Regions from separate parts of the Ruegeria sp. AL3 genome, predicted to be linked through region 3. Evidence: riboswitches for the same ligand, from Rfam matches in the RefSeq annotation. Region 3 holds a riboswitch; each other region holds the start of a gene.
The links. Region 3 has a riboswitch for cobalamin ahead of ACR3E6_RS06040 (aromatic ring-hydroxylating oxygenase subunit alpha). Riboswitches for the same ligand answer to the same signal wherever they lie in the genome.
Positions count from the first base shown of each region.

Region 1: linked by a shared signal. The riboswitch ahead of ACR3E6_RS19680 (DUF4198 domain-containing protein) and the one ahead of ACR3E6_RS06040 (aromatic ring-hydroxylating oxygenase subunit alpha) in region 3 are both predicted to bind cobalamin.
Region 2: linked by a shared signal. The riboswitch ahead of ACR3E6_RS10695 (DUF1636 family protein) and the one ahead of ACR3E6_RS06040 (aromatic ring-hydroxylating oxygenase subunit alpha) in region 3 are both predicted to bind cobalamin.

Region 1 covers NZ_JBQFJG010000002.1:712,556-716,723, forward strand. Annotated here, with positions in the region: gene ACR3E6_RS19670 (sugar ABC transporter substrate-binding protein) at 1-241, opposite strand, end outside; gene ACR3E6_RS19675 (ROK family transcriptional regulator) at 494-1,618, shown strand; cobalamin riboswitch at 1,740-1,939, shown strand; gene ACR3E6_RS19680 (DUF4198 domain-containing protein) at 2,072-2,857, shown strand; gene cbiM (cobalt transporter CbiM) at 2,864-3,475, shown strand; gene ACR3E6_RS19690 (cobalt ABC transporter permease) at 3,472-4,047, shown strand; gene cbiQ (cobalt ECF transporter T component CbiQ) at 4,047-4,168, shown strand, end outside.
Region 2 covers NZ_JBQFJG010000001.1:2,103,320-2,107,487, reverse strand. Annotated here, with positions in the region: gene ACR3E6_RS10700 (SLC13 family permease) at 1-928, shown strand, start outside; cobalamin riboswitch at 1,156-1,362, shown strand; gene ACR3E6_RS10695 (DUF1636 family protein) at 1,455-1,826, shown strand; gene cobW (cobalamin biosynthesis protein CobW) at 1,828-2,883, shown strand; gene cobN (cobaltochelatase subunit CobN) at 2,887-4,168, shown strand, end outside.
Region 3 covers NZ_JBQFJG010000001.1:1,202,715-1,206,882, forward strand. Annotated here, with positions in the region: tRNA gene ACR3E6_RS06025 (tRNA-Lys) at 40-115, shown strand; gene ACR3E6_RS06030 (hypothetical protein) at 199-474, shown strand; gene ACR3E6_RS06035 (FAD-binding oxidoreductase) at 491-1,573, opposite strand; gene ACR3E6_RS06040 (aromatic ring-hydroxylating oxygenase subunit alpha) at 1,579-2,832, opposite strand; cobalamin riboswitch at 2,915-3,118, opposite strand; partial or broken gene ACR3E6_RS06045 (IS5/IS1182 family transposase) at 3,192-3,344, shown strand; gene ACR3E6_RS06050 (hypothetical protein) at 3,386-3,637, shown strand; gene ACR3E6_RS06055 (hypothetical protein) at 3,646-3,870, shown strand; gene ACR3E6_RS06060 (DUF3833 family protein) at 3,900-4,168, opposite strand, start outside.

The sequences.
Region 1 (4,168 bases), on a different contig from region 3:
GAATGCAGGTCTCAATGGCTTGCACCTGCGTTTCATGGTCACCGTCAACTTTGCCTGCAAAGGCTTTGAGCGTCATTCCCAGCTCTTCCGCCTTCGCTGTCGCACCTTCCTTCATTTTGACAAAGAACGGGTTGGTGTCTGTCTTGGTGATCAGACAAACGGTTTCGCCTTCCGCCATTGCACTGCCAGCCATGGCAGTAACCCCGAGCGCAGCAGCACCCGCAAGTCTTGCAAGTTTCATCGATTATCCTCCCAGTTTTTCCTGTGCCGTACAGGGCACGAGGGCGATCAGGCAAAAACCCTGATCTCATAAGAAACAATCACAAGATTCGAAATTTGAGTCAATAAATAAATCACTCTTATTTATTATTGACAGGGCGGGCGGGCTTTCTCATTCTTCAGCAGGAAAGGGGTGGTCGTGCCGGAAAATTCATCTCGGAAAAATTCGATTGGCCTGCACGGGTCAGAGGTGCGCGGAACCAATCAAAGCGGGATGCGGGCCCGGAACGAACGGCTGGTGTTGTCGCTTGTCCGGCGTCATCAGGCTCTTGCTAAGTCCGAGATTGCGCGCATGACCGGACTGTCGGCGCAAACCGTTTCCGTCATCATGCGGCTGCTTGAGAAGGACGGTTTGCTTTTGCGCGGTGAGCCGGTCCGCGGGAAAGTCGGGCAACCTTCCGTTCCCATGCGCCTCAACCCGGATGGTGCGTTTTTCTTTGGGCTCAAGGTCGGACGCCGCAGTACCGAGCTGGTATTGACTGACTTTGTCGGAAATGTGCGGCAACGCGAGCGGCGAACCTATGACTATCCAACGCCAAAAGCCACTTTGGAGTTTTCTATACAGAGTCTGGGGAAAATGATGTCATCCATGTCGCCCGAGGCCAAAGGCAGGATTGCGGGTCTTGGAATTGCCATGCCGTTCTACCTGTGGGACTGGGCCCAGACCCTTCAGGTTCCTCAGGAAGAAATGGACCCGTGGCGCGTATCAGACCTGAAGGCTGACCTGGCTCGTCGCCTCGATATGCCGGTTTTTCTGCAAAATGACGCCACTGCGGCTTGTGGGGCGGAATTGGTATTTGGTCCGGCCGATGGACCAAGGGATTTCCTGTACTTCTATATCGGGTTTTTTATTGGCGGCGGTGTGGTTCTCAATGGTGCGATCTTTTCCGGGCGTGGAAACTCGGGCGCAATCGGCCCCCTGCCTGTACCGGATGGTGCGGGTGGTGTCAGACCGCTTATCGACGTGGCCAGCCTGTATGTTCTCGAGCGTGCAATCACCACAGCAGGGGTAACGTCGCATTCCATTTGGGAAACGACCCAGCGTTGGGATGTGCCAAAAATTCAACTGGAAAACTGGTTGAAACGGACGGCAAGCGGGATTGCTTATGCGATTGTCTCATCCTGTAGCCTGATAGATTTCGAATGCGTGAAGATTGACGGCTGGATGCCGCAGGACATCAAGGCGCGTTTGGTTGAAATGGTCGAAGACAAACTGTCCGAGCTGAACCTGACCGGTCTCGAGCACCCCGTGGTGCTGGCAGGGACCGTGGGCCCGGATGCACGCTCACTGGGCGCGGCAAGCCTGCCATTGTCGGAAAGGTATCTTTCAGAAGCTTAGATGTGAAATCACCCTGTTGCCTTGGATATTTCACAAACCGGTTCACTCTCGCAAACTGCCGAGCTCATAATTTTCGATGGCCGTAACACATTTTCGTTGACGGAAGGCTGAGTTGTCTGGCAAGCCGCTCGGCATGTCCGGTTCCGGGGCTTGCTCTGGAATCAATAGGGAATGCGGTGCGGGCTCAGGCCCAATTCCGCAACTGCACCCGCAACTGTAAGCGGCGAGCAGGGCTGAAACGCCACTGGGGTTTGCCCCGGGAAGGCCAGTCCAACGCTTTGACCCGCAAGTCAGGATACCTGCCGGACATGTGTCCTCATAAGGGGCACTCCTAATCGGCGACGGGATGTGCGTCGTACCAGGATGCCTGAAAGGGTGATTTGGCGTTGAATGTCCCGTAGTCAAAACGAATTTCGCGCCGGGATTGGCGCGACGGGACAAGGACGACTGTTCATGAAAACGCTGCTCAGCGCAGCCGTTGCCGCGGTGGCTCTTCCCGCCATCGCAGATGCGCATTTTCTTTTGGAATACACTACCGATACCATGATCCAGAAACCGGGCGATGTGCCGGTCAAGCTGATTTTCTGGCATCCGTTCGAGAACGGCCACGTCATGGATCTTGAAAAGCCGCAGGAATTCTATGTGATCCACAACGGTGAAAAGACCGATTTGCTGGACACGTTGGAACCTATCCGGTTCACCGGCGGGGAAAACGAGGGCGTGGCGTTCAAAGGCAGTGTCCCGGTCAAACGGTCGGGCGACTATGTGCTGGTGACGGTTCCTCAGCCTTATTACGAGGAATCCGAAGACATCTATATCCAACAGCTCACCAAAGCCTTCCTGAACCGCAACGAATTGCCGACCGACTGGATGAATCCCGTAGGTTTGCCGACCGAGATTATCCCGCTGAACAAGCCGACCAACATCATCGCGGGTTCGACTTTCACGGGCCGTGTGCTGGCTGATGGTCAGCCGGTTGCGGGGGTCGAAATCGAGATCGAGTACATGGCCGCCGAGCCCGACATGGAAAGTTCGGCCGCTTCTGCACCGAAAGTCTCTCCGATGCCGGGTGGTGCGGTGGTCGCCATATCTGACGACAACGGGTATTTTTCGTTCGGTGTTCCAAATGCCGGTTACTGGGGTTTCGCAGCACTTGGTTCCGGTCCGGCAACCGAACATGAGGGCAAAGAACTCAGCCAGGATGCGGTCATCTGGATTCGCGCCTGGGATCTGGAGTAACCCAAGATGCACATCGTCGACGGAGCCCTTTCCAACCCGGTTGTAATTGGCGGCGCCATAGCCGCCGCGGGCGGGATCGCCATGGGTCTCAGGTCTCTGGATCTTGATCGCATCCCCACTGCGGGCGTGCTGTCAGCCAGTTTCTTCGTGGCATCGTTGATCCACGTACCCATTGGTCCGTCGTCGGTCCATCTGATCCTCAACGGCATGGCCGGGCTGCTGCTTGGTTGGGCCGCATTCCCGGCTTTGTTCGTCGGGCTTTTGCTACAGGCGGTCTTTTTCGGCTTTGGCGGGTTGACGGTGTTGGGGATCAACACCGTCAACATCGCCTTTCCAGCTGTGGTGGCCGGAATGTTGTTCGGTCGTCTGATCGCGCGTGGAACGCCTTTGCAAGGTGCGATTTGGGGGGGCGTCGGCGGCGCATTTGCCATTGCGGCGACAACCGGCATGGTCGCGTTTTCCCTGGCGCTGTCGGGAGATGAATTTCTGCCTGCCGCCAGGCTTGTTTTCTTTGCCCATATTCCTGTCATGGCCATTGAGGCGATTTTGACCGGGTTCTCCGTGTTGTTGGCGCGCAAGGTCAAGCCCGAGCTGTTTATAAGGGAAGCAGCCACATGAAGCATCTGGTTGTCATATTGGCCGTGTGCTGCGCACCTGTGCCTGCCCTGGCGCACAAGGTCATAGCCGGCGTTTTCGAGTCGGGAGACGTCATCGAGGGCGAAATCGGCTTTTCCAACGGCGACATGGCAAGCGGCACCGAGGTCATTGTTACCGGCCTGGATGGGGCCGAGCTGGGTCGATCGGTCACGGATGCGGACGGTTTCTTTGTCTACACGCCGACCTCGGCCGTGGCGCACACCTTCTTTGCCGACCTTGGCGCCGGGCATGTGGCCGAAGTCACGATGCCTGCCGAAGATGTCGCGCGGATCATGGGCATTGCCGTGGCAGAAAACGGTGACTTATCTTCGGCTGCTGTGACGCAGGCCAGCGGTTCGGCGGCGTCTCTCAGCGCCGAAGAACAGCAGGTTATCGCCAAGGCCATACGTGACGAATTGCGCCCGCTCAGGCGCGAGATTGCGGCCTATCGCGAACAGAACGACCTGCAAACCATCCTTGGCGGGATTGGGTACATCGTTGGTCTGTTTGGTCTGGGTTTTTACATGGCGGCCCGCCGCAAGCTGGCGTCCTGATGGCACACGTTCTGGGGCACAAGGAAAAAACACTGTCCGAAGCCGGTGACGGGCCAGAAGGTCTGATCAGCCTGCTGGATCCCCGGATGCGGATCGTCATGGCAGTTGTTTTTGCAGTCGT
Region 2 (4,168 bases), 900 kb from region 3:
GCTGACCGTTCTTCCGGACTTGGACATTTTCGTCGAAGAGTTCGCCCCAACCAATGCAGGCGTGGCCGAGGTGGTCATCACGCCTGACAGCAATCTGATCGGCAAATGCCCCCGCGAGCTTTTGTTTCGCAAGACCTACGGGATGTCGCTGCTGGCCATTCACCGCGGCGAAGAGACGCTGAGCCATGTCGAGACCGAGGATCACGAATCCACTCAGATCGGGCTCGAAAAGTTTCAGGCGGGCGACATGCTTGTGGCCCATACCAGATGGGACAACCTGATGCGGATCAAACGAGATCCGGATTTCGTCGTTGTGACGACAGACTTTCCTCAGGACGAGCTGAGGCCGCAAAAAGTCGGCTGGGCCCTGGCATTCTTCGCCATTTCGCTGTCGTTGATCCTGTTCACGGACGTCCGGCTTTCACTCTGTCTTCTTACCGGCGCGGTGGGCATGATGCTGACCCGTGTGCTCAGCGTGGACGAGGCGTACCGCGCGGTCGGATGGAACACCGTATTCCTGCTCGCCTGCCTCATACCTTTGGGACAAGCCGTGCAGAACACAGGCACGGCCGCGTGGATCGCCCAGCAGATCATGATAATTCTGGACGGCTGGCCGCTCTGGTCGCTGCAAACCGGCATCGCCATTCTGGCGACGGCCTTTTCCTTGGTCATGTCCAATGTGGGGGCCACGGTCCTGCTGGTGCCTCTGGCGGTATCGATTGCGGTGGCGGCGGGTGGAAACCCGGCCGTCTTTGCCCTGACGGTCGCCATATCGACCTCGAACAGCTTCATCATCCCAACCCATCAGGTAAACGCGTTGATCATGGGTCCGGCCGGATACAAGGTGATGGATTTCGTCCGCTCCGGCGGAATAATGACGGCGCTGTTTCTGGTCGTCTCCCTGCTCATGATAAACGTCATCTATTAGCGCAAGAGGATCTGCGGTGTTCGGTGGTCTTTTCCCATCATCGGGACAGGTTCAGTCAAGGCACCCGTTCACCATAGTCTACGCCCCTTGCTAACATACTGTTCGTCGCCCGGCCCATCTCAGGCTGGGTCCCGGCACGCCATGCCGCCCATCGACGCCCACAGGTCGCTTTCCATGCCTCTGCATCATTGTTGCGCGCGACTCGCTTGACAAGCAGGCCAGCGGTGCCGCATGTCCCTTTCGTTGGTGTCGGTGACAGCCGATGAAAAGGGAATGCGTCAACGGTCTTGCCGCCAAACGCAGCCGCCCCCGCGACCGTGAACGGAGAGGATGCCCAATGCCACTGGCCCAAAAGCCGGGAAGGCGGGACATCCGACAGAGGCCCGCCTCTGGCATCCGCAAGCCGGGAGACCTGCCAACAACCGAAGTTGAAACCGGGCGGGGTGTTCCGGTGTCGGGTCCATGACCATTCGTGGCCCGCATGAAACCCCGTCCCCCGCGAAGAGGATTTGGGGGGATGAGAGACATGACCGATACCGCACCAGTCGAGTTGCTGGTCTGTACCACCTGCCGTCGCGGCCTGCCTGTGGAAGATGACACGCAACGCCCGGGCGCTTTGTTACACAAGGCTCTGGAACAGGCGGACCTGCCCGACGGTGTCACCCTGAAAGCCGTTGAATGCCTGTCAAACTGTGATCAAGGCTGTTCGATCGTGTTGCGCGGGCCGGGCCGCTGGACCTTCGTGTATGAAAACCTGAACGAAACAGATCATGTCGACGTCATCGTCGACGGCGCGACCAAGTATCTGGCCACCGAAGATGGTTTGGTGAAATGGCGCGAACGCCCCGAACATTTTCGCAAGAACTGTGCCTCGCGCATTCCCCCCATTGGAGCCTGACATGTCGAACCTCGAAAAACTCCCCGTCACAGTGATCACCGGCTTTCTGGGATCGGGCAAGACCACTTTGGTGCGTCACCTGATGCAGAACCCACAGGGCAAGCGACTTGCTGTCGTGGTCAACGAGTTCGGCGATGTAGGCGTCGATGGCGACATCCTGAAATCCTGCGCCATTCCTGATTGCCCGGCGGAAAACATCATGGAACTGGCCAATGGCTGCATCTGTTGCACCGTGGCAGATGATTTCATTCCCACCATCGAGGCCCTGATGGCGTTGGAGCCACGCCCGGATCACATCCTGATCGAAACCAGCGGTCTGGCCCTGCCGAAACCGCTGCTCAAGGCGTTCGACTGGCCCGACATCCGCTCGAAGATCACCGTGGACGGCGTGATCGCCTTGGCCGATGCCGAGGCGGTGGCCGCCGGTCGCTTCGCGCCCAATGTCGAAGCGGTGGATGCCCAGCGCATGGCCGATGACTCGATCGATCACGAAACGCCCCTGTCCGAAGTGTTCGAGGATCAGATCTCGTGCGCTGACATCATCCTGCTGACCAAGCCCGACCTGGCAGGCCCCGAAGGCGTGGCCAAGGCGCGCGAGATTATCGCCGCCGAGGCGCCACGCCCCCTGCCCGTCGTCGAAGTGGCCGAAGGTGCCGTGGACGTGCGCGTCGTATTGGGTTTGGAGGCCGCCGCCGAGGATGACATGGACGCCCGGCCCTCGCATCACGACGGCCATCACGATCACGAGCATGACGATTTCGAAAGCATCATCGTCGAGCTGCCCGAGCAGACCGATCCGGCCCAACTGGTCGCAAATATCGAACGTCTGGCCAATGAACTGAACATCCTGCGCGTCAAAGGCTATGCCGCCGTTCAGGGCAAGCCCATGCGCCTGCTGGTTCAGGCGGTGGGCGCGCGCGTGCGTCACCAGTACGACCGCCCGTGGGAACCCGGCGAGGATCGCCGCTCGCGCCTGGTGGTGATCGCCGAGCATGACGATATCAAAGAGGCGGAAATCCGCGAAATCCTCGTGGGTGTGCGTGAGGCTGCCGAGTAAGCCATGCACGTCGTCTTTCGCGAAAGCCACGGGCTCGAGGAAACCGAGACCCCGACCGATCTGGGCCAGAGCCCGGCGGATCTGGTGGTGCTGTCTTTCTCGGACAGCGACCTTGGCGCTTTCGCGGCGGGCTGGCATCGTGGTGGCGGACCGGATGGGCGAATGCCAACCCTGCGGCTGGCGAATTTGACGGCGCTGAAACACCCGCTGTCGGTCGATACCTATGTCGAACAGACGCTTCAAGGCGCCAAGGGCATTCTGATCCGGCTGATCGGCGGGGTGCCCTACTGGCCTTATGGGTTGCAGCAAGTTCTGGCGCTGGCACAAGCCAGGGGCATCGCGCTGGCGGTTCTGCCCGCCGACGGGCGCGAGGATACGCGGCTGGATGACTATTCCACCCTGCCGGTCTCGACCCTGCGGCGGTTGGCGCATCTGTGCGATACCGGCGGCGAGGTCGCGGCACAGGCGGCGCTGGCGCAGATGGCGTTGGCGGCAGGGCTCTATGCCGGACCGGTGATGGGCGCCAAGACCTTGCCCGAATGTGGCGCGTGGTGCCCGGATCGGGGCGTCATCCCGGTGAAAACCGCGTTTGAAGGCATGGCCAAACGGATCCTCGTCACCTTCTACCGCGCTTACCTGACCTCGGCAGACACCGCCCCGATCGCCGCTCTGATCCGCAGCCTGCGCGCCCGTGGATTCCAGGCGGTGGGTCTGTTTGCCCCGTCTCTCAAGGCACCTGTGGCCGCCGACTGGTTGCGGGAACAGGTTGTTGCACTGAACCCATCGGCCATTGTCAACGCCACCTCGTTTTCGGGAAAAGGCGCGTCAGGAACGTCGCCTCTGGACGCCGCAAACGTCCCGGTGTTTCAGGTCGCTCTCGCCACCTCGCGCCGCAAGGCCTGGGCCGAGGCGGAACGCGGTTTGTCCCCCGCCGATCTTGCCATGCATGTGGTACTGCCCGAGGTGGATGGACGGATCTCAGCAGGAGTTGCGTCTTTCAAGGAACCCGGAAAACGCGATCCGCATCTGGAATACGCGCGCTTTGCACACCGTCCCGAACCGGACCGGATCGAAGCGATCATCGACCGTGTATCGGGCTGGCTTGCACTGAACGACAAACCCAAGGCAGATCAGATTCCTGCGTTGGTCCTGTCCACCTATCCCGGCAAAGACTGGCAGATGGCCCATGCGGTTGGCCTCGACGCGCTGGCCTCGGCCCAGGCGATGCTGTCCGATCTTGACGAAGAAGGCTATGACATCGCGACTGGCGAGCCGATTGCCGACA
Region 3 (4,168 bases):
GTAAAGAGCGCCACGGATCAACAGATCCAACAAAAGAGTGGGCCGTTAGCTCAGTTGGTAGAGCAACTGACTTTTAATCAGTGGGTCGCAGGTTCGAATCCTGCACGGCTCACCACTTTTTTCCATGGACTATGATCTTGGCTTACAGCGAACTGCTTGTGTTTGGCCCAGCTGTGAACGACGGTCGAAGCCACGGGCTTGATCGAGGTGCCGGACACGCTTTGTGTCATCCAACACGACCTCGGCGGAACAAATCTCGAATTCGGCCAGCATGGTATCAAGCGGGATGCGATGGAAGAGGTCCACGCCTCGCACATGTCGAAACCCAGAGCAGACGGGCAGCTGGTTCTGCGTGAAGATGACAAAGTTCTGAAAGTGCCGGACATCCGGCGACCCAATCTGGCCCGGATTCTGCAACGGGCAGAAAAAACGCGCCGAAAGCCGCAGCGGGTGTCAGCCACGCTGCGGCTTTGATCGGGATGCGAAGCGCCTAAACCTCGACTTCGACCTTGCCGATCGGGTTCGAGCAGCAGGCCAGAATGTACCCCGCGTCGATGTCATCTTCCGAGATCCCTCCGTTGTGGACCATGTGGACCTCGCCAGCGGTTTTCTTGACCTTGCAGGTACCGCACACGCCGAAGGTACAGCCTGACGGAATGTTCAGGCCAACCGAGCGGGCGGCGGCAAGCACCGTGTCGGTCTCGGCAACCTTGGCCGTCACGCCCGAGGTCGCGAACAGGATTTCGGCGCTGCTGTCGTCGTCCAGAACAACGTCATCCAACTCGGGCTGATCCGCCTCGGTTTCCACCGGCGCGCCGAAGCTTTCCTGATAATAGTTGTCCATATCAAAACCAAGACCGGCCAGCGCGTCGCGCACCGCTTGCATGAAGGGCTCGGGACCGCAGCAATAGACTTCGCGCTCAAGGTAATCCGGCGCCATCAGGCCCAGCATCAATTGGTTGAACTGACCCTGATATCCCGTCCATGGGCGGTAGCGGTCCGGCTCTTCCACAACGAATTTCAGGTCCAAACCATCCGTGCGGCTGGCCATCTGTTCCAAGCGCTGGCGGAAGATGATCTCGGATGGCCGCTTGGCGCAGTTGATGAAGACAACGTCCAGATCGCGGCCTTCGTCCCACATGCAGGTGGTCATTGACATCATCGGTGTGATGCCTGAGCCAGCCGAGATAAACAGGAACTTGCGCGCATCGCTCAGTGCGTTGGTGAACAGGCCCGCAGGCCCAATGGCCTTGAGCCGCATGCCGGGTTGAAGATTGTCCAGCATCCAGCGCGTGCCGATACTGTCGGGTTGCGCTTTGGCGGTGATGGTGATCGACCGCGGCCGCGATGGCGACGATGAGATCGTGTAGGTGCGATACACGACTCCCCCGGGCTGGCCGGGCGCCGGAATCTCGAGCGTCAGGAACTGACCGGGGTGATAGGCGAACTGCGCCCCCGAGGGGGCTCGGAACGAAAAGCTGGCGGTGTTCGGCATCTCGGGCACGACCGAGACACATTCCAGCATCTCTCCATCCTGCCAAACGGCTGATGAAAGCGTGTCCAGATCTTTCATCAGACTTACTCCGCCGCCATGTAGTCAGGGGTCAGGCGGGCCGACACTGTGCTGCAATACCAATCCACGAATTGCAGTACGCCGGATTCCTGAATGGCTGAATACGGGCCGGGCACATAGGCCGGGCTGTTGATGCCCTGCTGGTTGTCCTCGACCACCTGACGGTCTTCGTCATTCGTGGCGACCCAGACTTCGGTCAGGCGTTTCACGTCGTAGTCAACGCCTTCAACCGCATCCTTGTTGACCAGCCATTTGGTCGTGACCTCGGTCTCTGTCGGGCTGATCGGCGTAACACGGAAAACAATCGAGTGATCGGCAAGAAAGTGGTTCCACGTGGTCGGATAGTGGAACTTCAAAAGCGATCCCGCATCCGCAAAGGGCGACCGGCCCAACCAGCGGCGCACGGCGGATTTCCCGTCCATCGTATAGCTCTCGGCGCCTTCTTTCAGCGGCATCCGCGCCAGACGGAATTGGCCGTCCTCGTGCAGATAGAACTGCGATGGCATACCCGCTGACTGGCACCTGTCGAAATGGGCTTGCATATAGGCTGGGGTTTCACCGCCTTCGATCCCCGTCACGCCCGGATCATCAGGGAAGGTCCGGCACAGCGCAGGGTGGTTGCCGCCGCAGTGATAGCACTCGCGATTGTTTTCCCAGACCAGTTTCCAGTTGCCGTTCTCGATGATCGAGCTTTCGAATGCGACCTTGGCATTCGCAAGATCATGCGGCTCAAGATACGGGCGCGCGATATTGGCAAACGTGTCAAAATCCGGGGCGACATCCGCCAGACAGATATAGACCAACCCGGCAAGCTCGCGGCAATGAACCGTCTTCAAACCATGCTGTCTGGGATCAAACTCCGGCCCCATGTCGCGGGCCCACAGCAAAGAGCCGTCAAGCTCGTAGGTCCATTGGTGATACGGGCAAACCAGCTTCGGCGCGTTGCCTTTTGCTGCCTTGCATATGATCGAGCCGCGATGGCGGCAGGTGTTGTGAAACGCCCGGATCTGGTTGTCGGCGCCGCGCACGATGATCACGCGATAGGCACCCACGTTGTACGTTACATAGTCGCCGGCTTTCACCAGTTCACAGGCCGGAATGGCAAAGAGCCATTCGCGATAGTGGATGGTTTCCAGGTCGGTCTGAAAGATCTCGGGGTCGGTGTAAAAGGCCCGTTCCAGAGCATAGCCCGGGATTCGACGCGCCAACAGGTTTTGGACATTGTTCACTTCTGGCTCTCCTGCCGCGCCCCGCGGCATTGCTTGGGCAGGTGACAGGGAGGAACCGTCCGGAGGCGCGCGAGGACCACGTCCGAAACCCGTGCCCCCACCGCCACCCGCGGTTTGACATATCTGCAAGGCTGGTTTCCGGACTTGAAAGGGGCTTGCACCCGGTTGCGACACCTTCCCGGGATCCTCGTCCCAGTGGTTGATTGTCGAACCTGACCTTCCTTACCGTTGCGGGGGCAGCGCCGGAATTCCACCGGCTTCCCAATTCTCCGCGGTCTGAGAATCAAACAGCGGCACCTCACGATGGCAGCCTACTTTCTACCTGCTTGGGCGCTGAAATGCTTGCGACATTTCCGGTTTCAAAACAGACATGGAAATTTTCCGGCTGAGTGGACGGCGCCGGGATCACGGTCCTTGGCACAGGGGCATGGCAAGCCCGCCAGCACGGCGTTCTGCAGGGGCCAGTGGGCTTTGCGATGGATGCGGCCACGTCTGACATCCGCGCCGTCAAATTGTCCCCCAGCCGTGACAGCGAAGGCCCGGCTGCTCTGCTCAGAAACGAAACGCTGCACGTCGCCTGAGCATGGCTGGAAAAGAGAGAGTCAGGCCAAGTGAAGGAGGTTTGCAGCAAACCCTTTTGGGTGAAGTTGATCCGTTTGGGATAGTGCTGGCTTGCCATGAGGCAGGTGAAGAAGGCGAATATCCGTCATGCGAGAGTTGTCAGTCCATCCTGTCAACGGACGGTAGAAAACCTCATTTTGTCCATAAAAAATTGTCTTTTTCGGGAAAAACCATTACGTTTTCCGAAAATGGTGGAAAACACCGGAGGCAGTAAGAGAGCAGATGCCAAAACCGAAAACAGGTGTTTTGCGGACAACAGTTCCTTCGCGCCTCATGGGAAAACGGGATGGTCTGTTTTTCCTCTGGGGGCAGATAGAACGCGCGCGCTTGAAGGTCGAGGGCGGCGAACGCGCCGAGGGCGCAGCCTCGGACGGGCCAAGGGCAAACACGGCCGGTGAGGTCAAGGGATCGACGACAGCATTGGTGGACGAGTTTATTTTCTACTGACTTTTGTGATGAAACCGGGTCTGACGGCCCTATTTCTTCTCGAAGAACAGGATGACTTCACCCAGACGGACGCCATAGCGTGAGACATACGCGCGGTTCAGCAGACGGTCGTCATCCAGCAGCCACATCCAGTCGTCGAATTTGACACGCATGGTCCCGTCCTTGATCGGCAGGTCGATCTTGTATTTCCAGTTGAACGTATCCCCGCGTTCAATCCCGCTGGCGGTGCCCAGCACGCCAGGCGCCGTACCGGTCCACGTATCCTCTCCGGTTTTGGTCAATGTCCAGATGCGTTGTT